Regions from separate parts of the Streptomyces sp. NPDC086777 genome, predicted to be linked through region 1. Evidence: predicted binding sites of a transcription regulator. Region 1 holds the regulator's gene; each other region holds the start of a gene.

What was found. Region 1 encodes HrcA, which represses chaperone genes, less so after heat shock. Its sites were predicted from a motif close to TTNGCACTCNGNNNNNCNGAGTGCNAA; they were not measured.
Region 2: a site for HrcA is predicted at 1,358-1,384, ahead of groL (chaperonin GroEL). Genes of this name have one in related genera too.
Region 3: a site for HrcA is predicted at 1,456-1,482, ahead of groES (co-chaperone GroES). Genes of this name have one in related genera too.

The regions. Positions count from the first base shown of each region.
Region 1 covers NZ_JBFBJI010000001.1:450,203-452,468, forward strand. Annotated here, with positions in the region: gene dnaJ (molecular chaperone DnaJ) at 1-593, opposite strand, end outside; gene hrcA (heat-inducible transcriptional repressor HrcA) at 594-1,610, opposite strand; gene AB0472_RS02050 (MBL fold metallo-hydrolase) at 1,783-2,266, shown strand, end outside.
Region 2 covers NZ_JBFBJI010000007.1:144,789-147,054, reverse strand. Annotated here, with positions in the region: gene groL (chaperonin GroEL) at 1-1,195, opposite strand, end outside; gene AB0472_RS12815 (cold-shock protein) at 1,591-1,797, opposite strand; gene AB0472_RS12810 (ubiquitin-like small modifier protein 1) at 2,266-2,266, opposite strand, start outside.
Region 3 covers NZ_JBFBJI010000029.1:80,564-82,829, forward strand. Annotated here, with positions in the region: gene groL (chaperonin GroEL) at 1-874, opposite strand, end outside; gene groES (co-chaperone GroES) at 1,001-1,309, opposite strand; gene AB0472_RS33055 (polysaccharide deacetylase family protein) at 1,661-2,266, opposite strand, start outside.

The DNA of each region.
Region 1 (2,266 bases):
GTCGGCACGACCGTGCCGAAGCCCTGGCACTGCGGGCACGGCCGCGAGGTCATGACCTGGCCGAGGAAGGACCGCGTCACCTGCGAGACCTCACCGCGGCCCCGGCACATGTCACACGTCTGGGCGGAGGTGCCCGGCGCCGCGCCCTCACCGTTGCAGGTGTTGCAGACGATCGCCGTGTCGACCTGGATGTCCTTGGTCGTACCGAAGGCCGCCTCGTCGAGCTCGACCTCGATCCGGATCATCGCGTCCTGGCCGCGCCGGGTACGCGAGCGCGGCCCGCGCTGGGACGCCGTACCGAAGAACGCGTCCATGATGTCCGAGAAGTTCCCGAACCCACCGGCTCCGAAGCCGCCCGCGCCCGCGCCGCCGCTCTGCGAGAGCGGATCCCCGCCGAGGTCGTAGACCTGCTTCTTCTGCGGGTCGGAGAGCACCTCGTAGGCGGCGTTGATCTCCTTGAACCGCTCCTGGGTCTTCGGGTCCGGGTTGACGTCCGGGTGCAGCTCGCGCGCGAGCCGACGGAAGGCCTTCTTGATCTCTTCCTGCGACGCGTCGCGGCGCACGCCGAGAACGGCGTAGTAGTCCGTGGCCACTTACGACTCCGCCAGGATCTGTCCGACGTACCGTGCCACCGCTCGTACCGCTCCCATCGTTCCCGGGTAATCCATGCGGGTCGGTCCGACCACGCCGAGTTTGGCGAGTGCCTCGCCGCCCGAACCGTAACCGACCGACACCACGGACGTGGAGTTGAGTCCCTCGTAGGCGTTCTCGTGACCGATGCGTACGGTCATGCCCGAATCCCCCGCCTCGCCCATGAGCTTGAGGAGCACGACATGCTCCTCAAGCGCCTCCAGGACGGGCCGGATCATGAGGGGAAAGTCATGTCCGAAGCGGGTGAGATTGGCGGTGCCGCCGATCATCAGCCGCTCCTCGTTCTCCTCGACGAGCGTCTCCAGCAGGGTGGAGAGCACCGCCGAGACCGTGCCGCGGTCCTCGGCCTCGAAGGCTTCCGGCAGGTCCTCCACCAGCCGGGGCACGTCCGAGAACCGGCGTCCCGCGACCCGGCTGTTCAGCCGCGCCCGCAGGTCCGCCAGAGACGTTTCCCCGAAGGGCGCCGGGCAGTCGACCATCCGCTGCTCGACCCGTCCGGTGTCGGTGATCAGCACCAGCATCAGCCGGGCCGGCGCGAGGGCGAGCAGCTCCACGTGCCGCACGGTCGACCGGGTCAGCGACGGGTACTGCACGACCGCCACCTGCCGGGTCAGCTGGGCCAGCAGCCGCACGGTCCGCGCCACCACGTCGTCGAGGTCGACGGCGCCGTCGAGGAAGTTCTGGATGGCCCGCCGCTCGGGCGCGCTCATCGGCTTGACGCCGGCCAGCTTGTCGACGAACAGCCGGTACCCCTTGTCGGTGGGGATCCGCCCCGCGCTGGTGTGCGGCTGGGCGATGAACCCCTCGTCCTCCAGGGCGGCCATGTCGTTGCGCACGGTCGCCGGGGAGACCCCGAGGTTGTGCCGTTCGGTCAGTGCCTTCGACCCGACCGGTTCCTCGGTGCCGACATAGTCCTGGACGATGGCGCGCAGCACCTGAAGCCTGCGTTCACTCAGCATCCGGCGCCACACCTCCAGAAAGTCGTCCCCGCGGCCTTTCGGTCCCTTCGGGCCTTTCGTCTGGCACTCTGCGAACGCGAGTGCCAGCATCCCCGGCCCAGTGTACGGCCGTGGGGCACCGACTGGGCAAGGCCGGTCAGGACCCATGGCGTTCTACGGCTAGCGTCGCGGCATGACGGTGACTTGGGAAGAGCTGGGCTGGGAGCGGGTGGCCGAAGGCGTCGGCCGATGCCGGCTGCCGGGCTGGGACTGCACGGCGGGTCTGGTCCTGGGCGCGGGCACGGCCCTGATGGTGGACGCCGGGTCGAGCCTGGCGGAGGGCGCACGGTTGCGTACGGAGGCGCAGGCGCTGGCCGACCGCCGTGTGACCCATCTCGCGCTCACCCATCCGCACTTCGACCACGTCCTCGGCGCGGCCGCCTTCGCGGGCGCGGCCCTGTACGCGGCGGCGGGCACCGAGACCGTCCTCGGACACGGCCGCGAGGAGCTCCGCCTGGACGCGATCCGCAACGGCCTGCCGGCCGCGGAGGCCGAGGAGGCGGCCGACGCCCTTCCCCTGCCGCGCCGGCTGGTCTGCGGCGAGTGGACCCTCGACCTGGGCGACGGCCGCCAGGCCCTGCTGGCGAACGTGGGCCCCGGGCACACCGCCCACGACC
Region 2 (2,266 bases), on a different contig from region 1:
GAACGGCGTCCTCGATGCGGTGCTTGCGCTCCTTGAGCTCGACCTCGGTCGCGGCACCGGCCTTGATGACGGCGACGCCACCGGCGAGCTTGGCCAGGCGCTCCTGGAGCTTCTCGCGGTCGTAGTCCGAGTCGGACTGCTCGATCTCGGCGCGGATCTGGTTGACCCGGCCCTGGACCTGCTCGGTGGAGCCGGCACCGTCGACGATGGTGGTCTCGTCCTTGGTGATGACCACCTTGCGGGCGCGGCCCAGCAGGTCGAGGGTCGTGTTCTCCAGCTTGAGACCGACCTCCTCGGAGATGACCTCGCCACCGGTGAGGATGGCGATGTCGTTCAGCATCGCCTTGCGGCGGTCGCCGAAGCCCGGGGCCTTGACGGCGACGGACTTGAAGGTGCCGCGGATCTTGTTGACGACCAGGGTCGACAGGGCCTCGCCCTCGACGTCCTCGGCGATGATCAGCAGCGGCTTGCCCGACTGCATGACCTTCTCCAGGAGCGGGAGCAGGTCCTTGACGGAGCCGATCTTCGAGTTGGCGATCAGGATGTACGGGTCGTCGAGGGACGCCTCCATACGCTCCATGTCGGTGGCGAAGTACGCCGAGATGTAGCCCTTGTCGAAGCGCATACCCTCGGTGAGCTCCAGCTCCAGACCGAAAGTCTGGGACTCCTCGACGGTGATGACGCCTTCCTTGCCGACCTTGTCCATGGCCTCGGCGATGAGCTCGCCGATCTGGGTGTCGGCGGCGGAGATGGAGGCCGTGGAGGCGATCTGCTCCTTGGTCTCGACGTCCTTCGCCTGCTCGAGCAGGGCACCGGAGACGGCCTCGACGGCCTTCTCGATACCGCGCTTCAGGGCCATCGGGTTGGCACCGGCGGCCACGTTGCGCAGGCCCTCGCGGACCAGGGCCTGGGCGAGCACGGTCGCGGTGGTCGTACCGTCACCGGCGACGTCGTCCGTCTTCTTGGCGACTTCCTTGACCAGCTCGGCGCCGATCTTCTCGTACGGGTCCTCCAGCTCGATCTCCTTGGCGATGGACACACCATCGTTGGTGATCGTGGGGGCGCCCCACTTCTTCTCAAGGACGACGTTGCGGCCCTTGGGGCCGAGGGTGACCTTGACGGCGTCGGCGAGCTGGTTCATACCGCGCTCAAGGCCGCGCCGCGCCTCCTCGTCGAACGCGATGATCTTGGCCATGTGAAGTGGTCCCTCCAGGACTGGGGGTGAGTCTTCGGACCGCGCCCGCGCCCGCGACGGACGGCTCGCCGACCCGTGGGTTCCTTGCCCCACCCGGTCTGCGGGCCTCACCGACCCGGTCCTTCTTTGTCACTCTCACCTTCAGAGTGCTAACGCCAATGATTAGCACTCGCCCATCGAGAGTGCAAGGCGCGCTCGCGAAGCGAGTGCTCGTTGAGGGGTGGCGGTCGGGTGGCGGGCGGGAGCAAGCGCCTCCCGGGGATCGGCCCCGGAGGCCGGCCCTCCCCGGGCATGCCGAAGGGCTCGCGCCCGGGCATGCCGAAGGGCTCGTGCCCCGGGAGGCACGAGCCCTTCGAAGAAGTACAGAAGAACGTCGCTGTCAGTCGGCGCGTGCTTCAGCTGGTCGCCAGCCGGACCATGTCCGCCTGCGGCCCCTTCTGGCCCTGCGAGATCTCGAAATCGACCCGCTGACCTTCCTCCAGGGTGCGGTAGCCGTCCATCTGAATCGCGCTGTAGTGGACGAATACATCCGCACCACCGTCGACCGCGATGAAGCCGTACCCCTTCTCCGCGTTGAACCACTTGACGGTGCCCTGAGCCATGCCTAACTCCCCTATTACTGGCCCTTGCACAGATCCACACTTCGCGGATCCGGGTCAGACCTCACCCCCCATTGGTTGGGGGCGTGCGCCGGAACGCGTCGACCGCGGCTGAATGTATCTGTCCAACTGCCGTCTGCAACAGGTCAATCGGACGAGAATTCTGGACGGAAGGGGTCCGGAATGTAGCAAGAATTCGGCCGAATTCAGGGCAAGTCGGGCCCCATAAAGGCCACAAAAGCCGCATATAACCCGCGCACTTTGGCTACTTCTTGTCGGGCTCGCGGTATCGAATACGGGGCCCCCGACCTGGAGATCGGGACCGTGTTCCCCAACTGTACCGCGCTCAACCACACAGAATTGCCCCCTCCGCTTCTCTCACGGAGGGGGCAATCGGATGAACAGTCGGTGACCGGCGTTACCGAAGGTAATGTTCGGTCATTCGATCAGCCTGTCAAGCGGGGCCGCAGGT
Region 3 (2,266 bases), on a different contig from region 1:
GGTCCTCCAGCATCGCCTTGCGGCGGTCGCCGAAGCCCGGGGCCTTGACCGCGACCGCGTTGAAGGTGCCGCGGATCTTGTTGACGACCAGGGTCGACAGGGCCTCGCCGTCGACGTCCTCGGCGATGATCAGCAGCGGCTTCGAGGCGTTCGACTGGATGATCTTCTCGAGCAGCGGCAGCAGGTCCGCGATGGAGGAGACCTTGCCCTGGTTGATGAGGATGTAGGGGTCCTCCAGGACGGCTTCCATGCGCTCCTGGTCCGTCACGAAGTACGGCGACAGGTAGCCCTTGTCGAAGGCCATGCCCTCGGTGAAGTCCAGCTCCAGACCGAAGGTGTTGGACTCCTCGACGGTGATGACACCGTCCTTGCCGACCTTGTCCATCGCCTCGGCGATGAGCTCGCCGACCTGCTGGTCCTGCGCGGACAGCGCGGCGACGGCGGCGATGTCGGACTTCTCGTCGATCGGGCGGGCCGACGCGAGCAGGTCCTCGGAGACGGCGGCGACCGCGGCGTCGATGCCCTTCTTCAGGGCGGCCGGAGAGGCACCGGCGGCGACGTTCTTCAGGCCCTCGCGGACGAGCGCCTGGGCCAGCACGGTGGCGGTGGTCGTACCGTCACCCGCGATGTCGTTGGTCTTGGTCGCCACCTCCTTCACCAGCTGCGCGCCGAGGTTCTCGTACGGGTCCTCGATCTCGACCTCGCGGGCGATCGTGACACCGTCGTTGGTGATGGTGGGGGCGCCGAACTTCTTGTCGATGACGACGTTGCGGCCCTTGGGGCCGATCGTCACCTTGACCGTGTCGGCAAGCTTGTTGACGCCGCGCTCAAGGGCGCGACGGGCGTCCTCGTCGAACTTCAGGATCTTCGCCATGGCAGCGGATGCCCTCTCGGAAATCTGGGGTGAACAAGACTGCGCCCCCGGCGCCCGGCTTCTCGGAGGATCGCGGGGGCCAGGGGCGCAGCTTCAAGCGGAGTGCTTGAGGTGTGAGTCGCAGGCTTACTTCTCGATGATCGCGAGCACGTCGCGAGCCGAGAGGACGAGGTACTCGTCGCCGTTGTACTTCACCTCGGTGCCGCCGTACTTGCTGTAGAGCACGACGTCGCCGACCTTGACGTCGAGCGGCAGGCGCTCGCCGTTCTCGAAACGGCCCGGGCCCACGGCGAGGACGGCGCCCTCCTGGGGCTTCTCCTTCGCGGTGTCCGGGATGACCAGGCCGGAGGCCGTGGTCTGCTCGGCGTCGAGCGGCTGGACCACGATGCGGTCCTCAAGCGGCTTGATGGCAACCTTGGAGCTGGCGGTCGTCACGATCCGACCTCCCCCTTCGGAGATCTCACGGGGTTAACTGTCTGAGGTGGCGACCAGGTCGATCCGTCGTCGCGGGTGCCGGACCTGCCCGTCGCGTTGTTGGCACTCTCATCTGCCGAGTGCCAGAGCCGAGACTATGACCGCGATTAGCACTCGGTCAAGCGGAGTGCCAATTGCCTGCGGCGCGGCGCCGAAAATCGGTGGCCGGGGGTTGTCGTGGCCGTCCCTGGGGGCTGCGCCCCCAGACCCTCCGTTCGGCCTTCGGCCTTCGGCCTCGTCCTCGAACGCCGGACGGGCCGGATCGGGGCTGAGCACCGCCGGCGAAGGCCAGGCCGGGGGGGAGCTGTGGTGCTACAGGTAGTCCTCCAGGCGGCCCACCGTCAGGTCGGCTGCCTGGACTCGGCGCAGGAGGCGGACGGTACGGTCCCTGAGGGTGGGGCCCAGGGCCTCGTCGGGGCCCACCAGGATGATGTCGCCGGGGCGGAGCTGTCTGTCGCCGGTGCGGTAGGTGATGCCGTCGGGGGTCGTCGCCGCCCGCCACAGCACCACCGCGGCGACCCCGCAGTCGTCCGCGGCGCGCAGGGTGGTGGCGTCGTAGGTGCCGTAGGGCGGGCGGAAGAGGCGGGGGCGGATGCCGAAGCGGGACTTCAGCTTCTCCTGCTGGCCGCAGATCTCGGCGCGCTGGCCGGCGTACGGCAGGCCGGGCATGGCCGGGTGGTCGAGGGTGTGGTTCTCGACGCTCGCGCCGACCGACTGGAGGCGGGCGAAGTGGCCGTAGCCGGGGCCGACCACGCTGTCCGTGAGGAACATGCTCACCGGCAGCCGCAGTTCACGGACCATGTCGACGAAGCGGGAGTCCTTCTCGGCGCCGTCGTCGTAGGTCAGGAAGACCACCCGGTCGGCGGTGGGGACGTGGTCGACGACCGGGGGGAGTTCGGTGCGGAGGGTCAGCGGGTG